2 regions of the Promicromonospora sp. NPDC023805 genome follow, and region 1 is predicted to be linked to the other one. Evidence: riboswitches for the same ligand, from Rfam matches in the RefSeq annotation. Region 1 holds a riboswitch; the other holds the start of a gene.
What was found. A riboswitch is a leader RNA that binds a small molecule or an ion and turns the genes downstream of it on or off. The one in region 1 is predicted to bind FMN.
Positions count from the first base shown of each region.

Region 2: it holds a riboswitch for FMN, as region 1 does, so the genes downstream of both, ribD (bifunctional diaminohydroxyphosphoribosylaminopyrimidine deaminase/5-amino-6-(5-phosphoribosylamino)uracil reductase RibD) here and pnuC (nicotinamide riboside transporter PnuC) in region 1, are expected to answer to the same signal.

Region 1 covers NZ_JBFAAH010000019.1:16,569-22,367, reverse strand. Annotated here, with positions in the region: gene AB0F70_RS18420 (histidine kinase) at 1-984, opposite strand, end outside; gene AB0F70_RS18415 (acyl-CoA dehydrogenase family protein) at 1,082-2,302, opposite strand; gene AB0F70_RS18410 (Gfo/Idh/MocA family oxidoreductase) at 2,352-3,503, opposite strand; gene pnuC (nicotinamide riboside transporter PnuC) at 3,523-4,209, opposite strand; FMN riboswitch at 4,323-4,460, opposite strand; gene AB0F70_RS18400 (helix-turn-helix domain-containing protein) at 4,553-5,305, opposite strand; gene AB0F70_RS18395 (hypothetical protein) at 5,376-5,570, opposite strand; gene AB0F70_RS18390 (disulfide bond formation protein DsbA) at 5,594-5,799, shown strand, end outside.
Region 2 covers NZ_JBFAAH010000024.1:31,704-37,502, reverse strand. Annotated here, with positions in the region: gene ribB (3,4-dihydroxy-2-butanone-4-phosphate synthase) at 1-342, opposite strand, end outside; gene AB0F70_RS21050 (riboflavin synthase) at 339-1,013, opposite strand; gene ribD (bifunctional diaminohydroxyphosphoribosylaminopyrimidine deaminase/5-amino-6-(5-phosphoribosylamino)uracil reductase RibD) at 1,013-2,098, opposite strand; FMN riboswitch at 2,291-2,425, opposite strand; gene AB0F70_RS21040 (DUF2306 domain-containing protein) at 2,492-3,145, opposite strand; gene AB0F70_RS21035 (response regulator transcription factor) at 3,254-3,940, opposite strand; gene AB0F70_RS21030 (sensor histidine kinase) at 3,952-5,106, opposite strand; gene rpe (ribulose-phosphate 3-epimerase) at 5,308-5,799, opposite strand, start outside.

The DNA of each region.
Region 1 (5,799 bases):
GTCGCGCAGCTCGGCGAGCGTCTCCTTGATCTCGCGGTGCGCGAGCTCCAGGGCCGCTACCGCGTGCTCAGGATTCTTGTCGGCCAGCCGGCGGGCCACACCGAGCTCGACGCCGAGGGCGACGAGCCGCTGCTGGGCGCCGTCGTGCAGGTCGCGTTCGATGCGACGGCGTTCGGTGTCGGCCGCCGAGACGACCGCGGTGCGCGACTCGGTGAGGACCACCGCCCGTTCCCTGGCGGTGTGTGCGGACGCCTCGGCGAGGCGCGTCTCCTGCTCGGCGGCGGCGGCGCGGGCGTGGGCGATGTCCGCGGCGGACGGTCCGAGCAGGAACGTCGCGAGGCGCAGGACGAGGTACGACCCGTACTGCGCGAGGGCGGCAGCGGCCCACACGAGCAGGACGGCGCCGGAGAGCGCACCGACGACCGCTGCGGGCCACGACAGGCCAGACCAGTCCGCGAGGGCGCTGTCCCTGCCGAGTGCCACGAACACGAGCGCGGCGGCGGCCCCGCCGACCAGCGCCGCGGCGACCGAGAAGAGGAAGGAGCCGACCAGCATCGCGAGGAAGGAGTAGAGGGTGGCGGCCCACGCCCGGTTGTCGCGGACCGGCGCCCACAGCGTCGACCCGAGCCTGCGCCGGGCGGGAACCCGGAGCGGCGGCGGGGCGGGGATCGTGATCCCCGTCTGGATGGCGATGCGGGCGCGCTCGACGCCGCCGAACCACCGTGCGCCGATCAGGGAGGCGGCGAGGAGCGGCAACCCGACGCCGAGCGCCGGGACGAGGCCGGCGGACACCACGACGAGGACCCACAGGACCAGCCCGCCCGTCAGGTGCCAGAGCGAGCCGACGGCGAGGGCGGCGAAGGCTCGCCAGGTGGCTGCGTCGTACGGCGCCCGGAAGAACGCGGGGGCCGAGACGAGTGCGGGCGCGACGCGGTCCTCGAGGGTGCGGGGCTGGGGCGGCGTCGGGCCGTCATCGCTGGTCATGTGCATGACACTAGGCCGACGCGCGGCGCCGCGACATGCTGCCGCCCCACGGCACGAGGGTGGGGTTTCCCCTACCCCCGGCCCGTTGGCGGAGCGATCAGGCGAACGCGCTGGTGCCCGTGATCTCGCGGCCGATGATCAGTGCCTGCACGCTCTCGGTGCCCTCGTAGGTGTGCAGGGCCTCGATGTCGGTGAAGTGCCGGGCCACGCGGTTCTCCAGCAGGATGCCGTTGCCGCCGAGCAGGTCGCGGGCGATGGCCGCGATCTCGCGGGCGCCGCGCGTGCAGGTGTACTTGGCGAGCGAGGCCTGCGGGCCCGTGAGCTGCTCGGCCTCGTCGAGCCGCGTCATCTGCTTCACGAGCAGCTGGATCTGCGTGAGGATCGACAGCATCTTGGTGAGGCGCTCCTGCACCATCTGGCTCGCGGCCAGCGGGCGGCCGAACTGCGTGCGCTGCTTCGAGTAGGCCACTGCCGACTCGTAGCACGCGACGGCCTGGCCGACTGCCTGCCAGGCGACGCCGAGGCGGGTCGCGAACAGCACGCGCCCGGTGTCCTTGAAGGTGCGGGCCTTGGGCAGGAGGTTCCCGGCCGGGACGAACACGTCGTTCAGCACGATGTGCGCCTGGTGGATGGCGCGCAGCGAGACCTTGCCCTCGATGGTCGTCGCCTCGTACCCGGGGGCGTCCTGCGGCACGATGTAGCCGTGCACCTGGCCGTCCTCGCCACGCGCCCACACGACAGAGATGTCGCCGATCGAGCCCAGACCGATCCACTTCTTCTCGCCGTTGATGACGTAGCCCTCTACGCCGTCCCGCGTCTCTGGCACTGCCGACGTCTCCAGACCCACCGAGTCCGAGCCGTGCGTGGGCTCGGTCAGCGCGAAGGCGCCCAGGATCTCGCCGCGGGCCATGGGGCCCGCGTACTTCTCGATCTGCTCGTCGGAGCCGAGCATCACTATCGAGCGCAGCGCGAGGCCGCCCTGCACACCGCAGATGGTGGAGACCGAGCCGTCGCCGCGCGACATCTCCATCGCGGCCAGGCCCTCGGCCATCTTGGAGATCTTCGGGTAGCCGGGCACGTCCACGCCGTCGCGCAGGAAGTCCAGCTCGGCCATGCGCTTGACCAGGTCCAGCGGGACCTCGTACCGCTCCCAGTACCCGTCGATGACCGGCAGGACCTCGTCCTGCACGAACTGGCGGACGGCGAGCTGGTGTGCCCGCTCCTCCTCCGTCACGTCGGCGAAGGCGCCGGCGAAGTCGATGTCGAGCGGTTGCGAGACGTCGTAGTCGGGCGCCGTCACACCTGGGGTCTGAGTCATGGTTCCATGGTGCTCCGGTACTGGATCTCAGGTCAAACGATACTAGGTCTCACATCTGGGCCTGGTCGGCATGGCGGCAGGCCCGCCCGTCGGCCCACGGCTGCGGCTGGGTCCGCACTCGTTCGCCCGACGCCGCCGCGCGCCGCACCTCGAGCTGGAGGTACTGGTCCTGCGCGGCCTCGGCCACCGAGTACGGCGACGGCGCCCCGAGCAGGACGTGGTCAGCCATGTCGGCGACGATGCGCGCGATCGACAGCTCGTCGTCCGGCAGGCGGGCCGGGCGGAAGGCGTTGCGGTACAGCCAGTCGCCGTCGAGCGTGTAGCCGCGCAGGAACAGGCCCTCGTGGCTGCCAGCCCCGCCCGCGGCCACCCGCTCCAGCGTGGAGCGCCGGGGGAGCCCGTCGGCGCCGACGTGCCGCACGACGTCGTCGCGCAGCTCGCCGCGCTCACCGCGGACCAGCAACGCGGGGGAGCGGACCCAGGAGCGGTACTGGACGTCGTCGAACTCGTAGGTGCCGAGCCTGCCGTCGAAGTCCAGCCATGCGGTCGCGTGCACCGTGTCGACGAGGTCCAGGTCCTCGGGATCGCCCGCGCGGCTGGGGCTCGGCAGCACGCGGCGCGCATCGCGCCGGGCCGTGATCGTCGCGTCCTCGAACGTGACGCCCAGGGCCCGGCGCAGCACGCTGACGCCGTGGTAGTCGTGCGCCACGGCGACGTGCGCGTCAGTCACCGGCCCCAGCAGCCCCGAGCCGGCGACCGCGAGCTGCGCCCCGACCAGCGGCTCCAGGCGGTACTGCTCGGCGACGTGCACGCAGGCGCCGTCGTCCACGAGTCGCTGCAGCGCCGTCAGCTCCTCGACCGTGCCCGCCGCGGGTGTCTCCGTCAGGACGGGGACGCCCGCGGCGGCGAGGTCGCGGATCACCGGCTGGGCGGCGCCCGCCGGCAGGGTCAGCAGGACGACGTCGGGCCGGCCGCCGGCGAGCAGCTCGGGCACCGAGGCGTAGGCGGGCGCGGGAAGCCCGGGCAGGCCCGCGGCGGAAAGGCCGCGGGCCGCCAGCTCCGCGCGGTCCGCCGCGTTGCGGGTGGCAATGCCGACCACCTCGAAGTGGTCGGGCAGCGCATGCAGCACCCGCAGCATGGTCCGGGCCCGGAAGCCCGAGCCGACGATCCCGATCCTGGCCGTGCGGTCCCGTGAGGTCACGGAGCCCGACGCTACGCCCTCAGGCGGTGGCGACCGCTGGCTCGTCCGGCTCCGCGCTCTCACGGCGGCTGATGCGCCACCACGCGAAGAACCCGAACAGCGTGAACAGGCCGTAGACGAGGTACATCAGGGCGGTCGCCCAGTACCCGGCGGAGAACAGCAGCGGGACGCCGACCAGGTCGACGGCCACCCAGACCAGCCAGAACTCGACCCAGCCCTTGGCCATGCCGTAGGTCGCGAGCACGGAGCCCATGAAGATCCAGGCGTCGGCCCAGACCGGCTCGTACGAGCCGAGGGTGCGGAAGAGCGGGGTGAGGAGCAGCGTGCCGGCGAACATGCCGGTCACCAGGCCCACGCGGGCCTGCCAGGAGGCCCAGCGGGGGTGCACCGCCACCGTGCCGACGCCGCCCAGTCGCTGGGTCTGGCGCCAGCGGTACCAGCCGTAGATCGACACGGCGATGAACATGATCTGCCGGCCGGCCTGGCCCAGCATGTCCGCTCGCGTCGCGTCGCCGAACCAGGAACCCATGAACACCGTGAAGAGCAGGATGTTGCCCACGATGCCCACCGGCCAGGCCCACACCTTGCGGCGCAGGCCGCCGAGCGCCGACGCCAGGCCGAACAGGTTGCCGATCACCTCGCGCCAGTAGATCTGCTGGTCGGCGACCAGGAACGTCGCATCGTAGGCGGCGCGGAACCAGTCCATGTCTCTTCCCTCTCCGAAGGTCCGCACACGGGGACTCCGGGGTGAGGGTCGGCGCGCCACAAGGACACCGACGACGGCGCGAGACGGCACCCCGAGGGGTGGCGGCGCGCGCCGCACGTGCTTCCTCCCATCCGGACTTTAACCGTCGGTCCCGGAGTTTCACCAGGTCAACCGAGCCTCTCCCGAAGGAGCGACGCGGGTCGCGGACTGTCACCGCCGGCTCGGAATTTCACCGACCCCGGAGCACGTGTGCATCTGCTGCACTTTGAGCTACTTCACTGCTGCTAGCGGAACACAGGATGCCACGACCCCATTCCCGCGCGGAAGATCCGGCGCGAGCGGGCTAGGCCAGGGCTTCCCGGACCGCGCGAGCCACCTCGTCCGGCCCGGCACCCCCCGAGACGACGGTCACGACCACACGGCGGCCCGACGGCGCGCCGCCGCCGCCCGCCGGAGCGTGGCCCGCGGCGCCGAGGACGGCGGCCCGCCGCAGGTCGGCGAACGCCTCCTCGAGCTCGGGCCGCAGCTCGAGCGACGGCGTGCGCAGCCAGCGCCGCAGTATCGCGTTGTGCACCGCGACGACGGACGCCGCGAACGCTATCGACGCCGTGGACGTCGACCGCTCCGGCGGCAGCGTGTCGCGCAGGTAGTGCGTGAACGCCCGCTCGTAGCGGTGCGTGGTGATGAGCTCGCGGTCGCGCAGGGCAGGGACCTGCTGCAGCAGGGCGTACCGGGCGAGCGACGTCTCGCGCTGGCCCACGTGGTGGTCGAACACCATGCGTGCCGCGCGGCACACCTCAAGGTATGGGTCGATGTCGGGGTCCCAGGCGCGGCCGAGGTCGTGCCCGGACTCCTCGCTGGTGCGGGCGTCGGGGCGGGTGGCGGCCAGCATCACCACCACCTCCTCGAGCAGGAGCTCGTGGTCGGCGAAGACCACGTCCTCCTTCGAGCGGTACCGGCGGAAGAACGTGGCCCGGCTGACCTTTGCGGCGTCGGCGATCTCCTCGACGGTGGTCCCCTCGTACCCCTGCCGGGTGAACAGGTCCACCGCGACGTCTACTGCCTGCGCATGCGTGTGGGTACGGACGGCGGTCATGCCAGGCAGGCTACCGCGTACCCCTCGGGGCGCGGGAAAAATCCTTGAGCGATACGTGGTGGTCAAGGCGCTAGTTTTCCGGGTTCGAGATCTTGCCGGACCGGAGTCTGTGCAGGTAGCGCACCTCGCGCACGGCCATAAGGAGGCCGAGGCCACCGGGTACCGCCGACCACGGATGACCCAGTACAACTCCGACAAGGCACACCAGAAAGATCACCCCACCGCCGACGACGGTGGCGAGACTCGCCCAACGGATCCCGGTCACGCAGTGAGCGTAGTCTGCTGCGCGTGACCGAGATCGCTGCCAAGCCCGTCGTCGACGTCTACGTCGACCCCATGTGCCCCTTCGCCTGGATCACGTCGCGCTGGGCCCTCGAGGTGGCGCAGCTCCGCGACGTCGACCTGACCTTCAAGCTGATGAGCCTGTACCTGCTGAACAAGGACAGGGACATCCCGGAGAGCTACCGGACGCGCATCGAGACGTCCCGCGGCAT
Region 2 (5,799 bases), on a different contig from region 1:
CGAGATCCCCGTCGTCACGCCCACAGCAGCGTCCACGGACACCGTGTAAGCCGTCCTCCGCGGGTCTTCGCTGCGCTCCACCATCAGCGGCAGCCCGAGCGCGTCCGCCCGGTGGGCCGGCATCGGCGCACATACGTATCCGGACGAGTGCCGCACAGTCCACGCGACCCACTCGGCTGTCGCGGTCCTCGCGGCGAAGACGACGTCGACCTCGTTCTCCCGGCCCGCGTCGTCGGCCACCAGCACGGGCCTCCCCGCGGCGAGCTCTGCAAGGGCTCGCTCGACCAGGTTCGTGTCTGCCTCGTTCGTCTCTGCCGGGCCCGCGGCGTTCACCGTGCTCATCGTGCGGCCCCGGTCAGGTCGCCGACGCCGACCGACGCATCCGCTGCGACCGACCCGCCCGGCACCGACACCCCTGCTGCAAGGAGCCGCTCGACGTACTTCGCGAGCACGTCCACCTCGACGTTCACGACGTCGCCCGGGACCAGCCTGCCGAGCGTCGTCGCGGCGAGCGTGGTCGGGATGAGCGACACCCCGAAGCCGCCGTCGGACACCCACGTGACGGTCAGCGAGACGCCCGCCAGCGCGATCGAGCCCTTCTCCGCGACGTACCGGGTGAGGGCTGCGGGAGCGGAGAACTCCAGGTCGTCCCAGCGCGGGCCGGGCGTGCGGCGCACCAGCGTCGCGATGCCGTCGACGTGCCCCTGCACCACGTGCCCGCCCAGCCTGCCGTTCGCGGGCAGTGCGCGCTCCAGGTTGACCACCGAACCCGGGACGAGGCCGCCGAGCGAGCTGCGGCGCAGCGACTCGGGCATGATCTCCGCGACGAACGAGCCGTCCGCCACGGAGACGACGGTGAGGCACACCCCGTCGACGGCGATCGAGTCACCAGGTCGGGCGTCGGACGCGGCGAGCGGGCCGGCGACGGTCACGACGGCGTCCGCACCGTCGTCACCATCGGGGCGGACGAGCGCGACGACGGAGCCGAGCTCCTCGATGATTCCGGTGAACATCAGATCTCCTCCTTGGTGTGCCGGCTGAGCCGGCCGGGCTGGACTGGCTGGACTGACTCGGTGGCCGCCGTGGCCTCCGTGGGCCGGGCGGGCTGAGCCCGACGCGCTACCAGGAGCACGTCGTCGCCGAGCCGGGTCACGTCGTGGGTGGTGAAGCGTGCGGCGTCGCCGATAGTGGTGACGCCCAGGTCGCCGACGGCGGTGGCGCCCACACCGAGCAGCACGGGTGCCACGTACGCGTGGAGCTCGTCCACCGCGTCGGCGGCGAGCAGCGCGGTCGCCAGGGTGGGGCCGCCCTCCACGAGCAGGTGGCGCACCTCGCGCTCCGCGAGCCGGCCGAGGACGGCGTCGAGGTCGTGCTCGGGCAGCTGCAGCAGGGCGCCGCCCGGCCCGCGCAGGCGAGCGCCGGCGGGCACCGCGCGACGGCCGACGACGACCCGGAGCGGCTGGTGCTCGAAGAGGCCGCCGTCGATCGTCCGTGCGGTGAGCGACGGGTCGTCGGTCAGGGCGGTCCCCGTGCCGACGGCGATCGCGTCGACCTGCGCGCGGATCGTGTGGGCGTGGGCGCGGGCCTGCGGGCCGGTGATCCAGCGGCTCGTGCCGTCCGCGGCGGCGACCCGCCCGTCGAGGCTGGTCGCGAGCTTGAGGGTCACGTAGGGACGTCCGGTCCGGACGGCGTGCAGCCACTGGCGCAGCAGCTCCTCGCCCTCGTCGGCGAGGATGCCGGTCGTCACCTCGATCCCTGCGGCGCGCAGCCTGGCCGCGCCACCCGTCGCCACCGGGTTCGGGTCCGCGACCGCGACGTGCACCTCGGCGACGCCGGCGTCGATCAGCGCGTCGGCGCAGGGTCCGGTCCGGCCGTGGTGGGCGCAGGGCTCGAGCGTCACGACCGCTGTCGTGCCCCGCGGGTCGACGCCACGCGAACGTGCGTCGGCCAGCGCAGCCGCCTCCGCATGCGGTGTGCCCGCGCCACGGTGGAAGCCCTCGGCGACCGGGTGACCGCCCGGGTCGAGCAGCACGCAGCCGACGCGCGGGTTCGGGCCGTAGGCCGGGCCCTGTGCGGCCAGCGCGAGAGCGCGGCGCATGGTGGTCCGGAGCGTCGTCGTCCCGAACGTCGCGGCCGCATATGCCGCGGCGCGGCCCTGCGGTGGCTGGGTCATGCTGTCCTCCCCGAGCTTGGGTGCTCCGGGGTGGACGACGGGGCGCGGACGAGGCCAACCGGCCCTGCCCGCGCGCACGACGTCACGACGACGCACGCCCCAGGGGACGGCGACGCCGCACGTGCTTCCTCCCATCCGGACTTTCACCGTCGGTCCTGGAGTTTCACCAGATCAACCGGCCCTCCTTGCGGAGGACGCGGGTCGCGGACTGTCACCGCCGGCTCGGAATTACACCGACCCCGGAGCACGTGTGCGTACTGCTGCGTGCCAGCATGCCATAAACCTCGCGGACGTCGGCATGGCTTGCGTCACACCCCGTCACACCCTGGCCGTGATCCGCCGCCGACGGATCACCCACTCGGCGACCGCCGCGTTGATGACCCATGCAGCAGTCATGAGCACCGTGTTGGTGACCGGACCCGGTATGCCCGCGAACACGACGTACGGGCCGAGCAGCAGTGCCTGCGTACCCGCGCCCATGGCCAGCGCGTAGGCCCGCATCATCCACGCCGGGTGCGCCACGAAGTCGTGCCGCAGCGCCGCGCGCACCCCGAGGACCAGCGACACCACCATCACGACGCCGACCACATAGCGGACCCCGTTGACGACCACCGTGTCCTTGGTGGGCAGGTCGTAGAACGCGGTCATCCAGAGCCCCGTCAGCGCGACCCCGAGCCCGGCGGGGAACAGGACGCGGCCGGCCAACCGGTGCCAGCCGCGCCGGCGCAGGCTCGGGACGAACTGGAAAGCGCCCAGCATGCTGTAGACGGTCACGCAGACGATGTGCACCAGCACCGGGATCGGCTGGGTCACGAACCGCGCGTTGTCAGCGGTGACCAAGGGGTCGGCGGCCAGCTCGGAGACGCGTACGGCGCCGCCGAGGGCGGGGATGAGCGCGAGCAGGAGGAGGCCTGCGGGAACGAGCCATTGGCGGCGGCTGGTGAGCTTGGTCGTCACCTGGGATGTGGTCATGGTGCGAGCCTGCTCCGCCAGACCCCTGCGGGTCATGGGCCCGCGGACCAGTCTCGGCCTGGCCGAAAGTACGAGTGCAGGCCGAGTCAGAGCCGAGTCAGGACCGGGTCAGGGCCGGCGCGTGGAGTGCGCCGGGCGGACACGCCCCGTGTCGTACGCCCAGAGCGCCACCTCCACGCGGTTGCGCGCCCTCAGCTTGGTCATCAGGTTCGCGACGTGGGACTTCACGGTGCTCAGCGTGACGAACAGCTCGCGCGCTATCTCGGTGTTCGTGCGGCCGACGGCCACCGCCAGCAGAACCTCCTCCTCGCGTGCGGTGAGGGGGTCCAGCGGCTGGGCGGGCAGGTCGCGGGGACCGGTGTCGGCAAAGGCGCGCAGGAGGCGCGTGGTGACGCTCGGGGCGATCAGGGCCTCACCGGATGCGGCGGCCTCGATCGCCTGGGCCAGGAGCGCCGCTCCGGCGTCCTTGAGCAGGAAACCGCGAGCCCCGGCGCGCAGGGCCGCGTACACGTACTCGTCCAGGTCGAACGTGGTGATCACGACGACGGCGAGCGGCTCCGCGACACCGGGACCCGCGAGCAGCCTGGTGGCCTCGATGCCGTCGATGTCCGGCATCCGGATGTCGAGCAGGGCGACGTCGGGGCGCAGCCGCTGCGCCAGCTCGACGGCGGTCCGGCCGTCGGCGGCCTGCCCGACGACCTCGATGCCCTCCTGGGCGTTCAGGATCATGGTGAGGCCCGTGCGGACGATCTCCTGGTCGTCCGCCACGAGGACCCTGATGTTCCCGACGGTCATGCGCCCGGCAGTCATGCGGCGCCCGAGAACGGGAGCATCGCCTCGACGGTCCAGCCGGCAGCGTCAGGTCCGGCGTCCAGGGTGCCGCCCAGCAGTGCCGCACGCTCACGCATGCCGGCCAGCCCGTACCCGCCGTCGCCCGGAGCGTCTGGCGCACCGCCGTCGTCGGACACCCGGAGCCGGACGGACGTCTCACCGACGGTGACGCGGACCGCGATCCGGGTGGCGCCCCGAGCGTGACGGCGTGCGTTCGTGACCGACTCCTGCGCGATGCGCTGCACCGCGCCGCCCACGGCCGCCGAGACCCGGGTGGAGTCGCCCTCCAGGTCGACCTCGACGCGCGGCACGGTGGCGTCGGCGAGGCGTTCGACGTCGGCCAGCGTGGGCCCGGGAGCGAGCTCGTCCGCCTCGTGGGCACGGTCGCCGCCGTCCTCGCCGGGGCGCAGCTCGTCCGACCGCAGGACGCGGACCAGCGTGCGCATCTCGGCCAGCGCACGGGAGGCCTGCTCCTCGATCACCCGCAAGGCGTCGACAGCCGCTCCGGGATCGGTCTGCGACACGGCGAGCCCGGCCTGTGCCCGCACCGCCACCGCCGAGATGTGATGCCCGACGACGTCGTGCAGGTCCCGGGCCAGCCGCTCCCGTTCGAGCAGCACCACCTGCTCGCGTTCGCGCCGCCGCGCGCCGGACCGGTACCGGAGCGCCAGGCCGAGCGCGAACGTCGAGCCGAGGATGAGGCAGCCGACGCCCACGTCGGCGAGCGTGAGGAAGCCGAGCGCCGCGTTCGTCCCCATCTTCGCGAGGATCACCACCGCGCCGAGCACCATCGCCCGCCCGGTCCCCCACCGGAACAGCGCGTACGCCAGGACCAGCATGAAGACGTTCGAGGCGAAGGCCAGGTCGCGGCCGAGAACGAGCGCCGGCGCCGTCGACGCCACGAACGCGACGACGACCGTCGTCAGCGGGTGCGTCCGGCGCCACAGCAGCGTCGGCGCGAGCACGACGACGGTGGCGAGCTCCAGCCACCGTCCCTGGACGTCCGGCCGCGTGACCACCTCGATCATGGCCCCGGCGACGACAATCGCGACGAGCACCCAGTCCCGCCACACGCGCACTGGCGGATCGGCGGGCCGCGGTTCGTCCCAGACCGAGCGGATGGCGGACACGCGCTCATGCTACGAGGGCCAGGGGCATCACCGGATCAGGCAAAAGTACGAGCCGGGCTCCCCCGGTCCGGGCTGTTGGTGACGCGATTGATCGGGAGGATGCTGTGCAGCACGCGCTTGGCACACTTTTTTATCTGGGTGTCGAAGCGAGTCATGGCCGGCGACCGGCGAGCCCCGCGGCCGGCCCGGCCTCCGGTTGACTCAGTGCGTGTGCTTGCTCGCCAGCTCGCGCAGCGTCGCGATCTCGGCGGGGATGTCCTCGGCCCCGTACACCGCCGAACCCGCCACGAAGACGTTCGCCCCGGCCTCGGCCGCGCGCTCGATCGTCTCTCGCGACACTCCCCCGTCGACCTGGATCCACACGTCGAGACCTGACTCGCTCACGGCCTCCCGGGCGCGGCGGATCTTCGGCAGGGTGCCCTCGATGAAGGACTGCCCGCCGAACCCCGGCTCGACGGTCATCACGAGGATCATGTCGATCTCTGCGAGCAGGTCGAGGTAGGGCTCCACCGGCGTCGCCGGGCGCAGGGCGACGCCGGCCCGCGACCCGAGCTTCCGCAGCTCCCGCGCCAGGCGCACCGGCGCCTGCGCCGCCTCCGCGTGGAAGGTGACCGACGCCGCCCCCGCCTCCGCGAACGCGGGCGCCCACCGGTCGGGGTTCTCGATCATGAGGTGCGCGTCGAGCGGGATCGG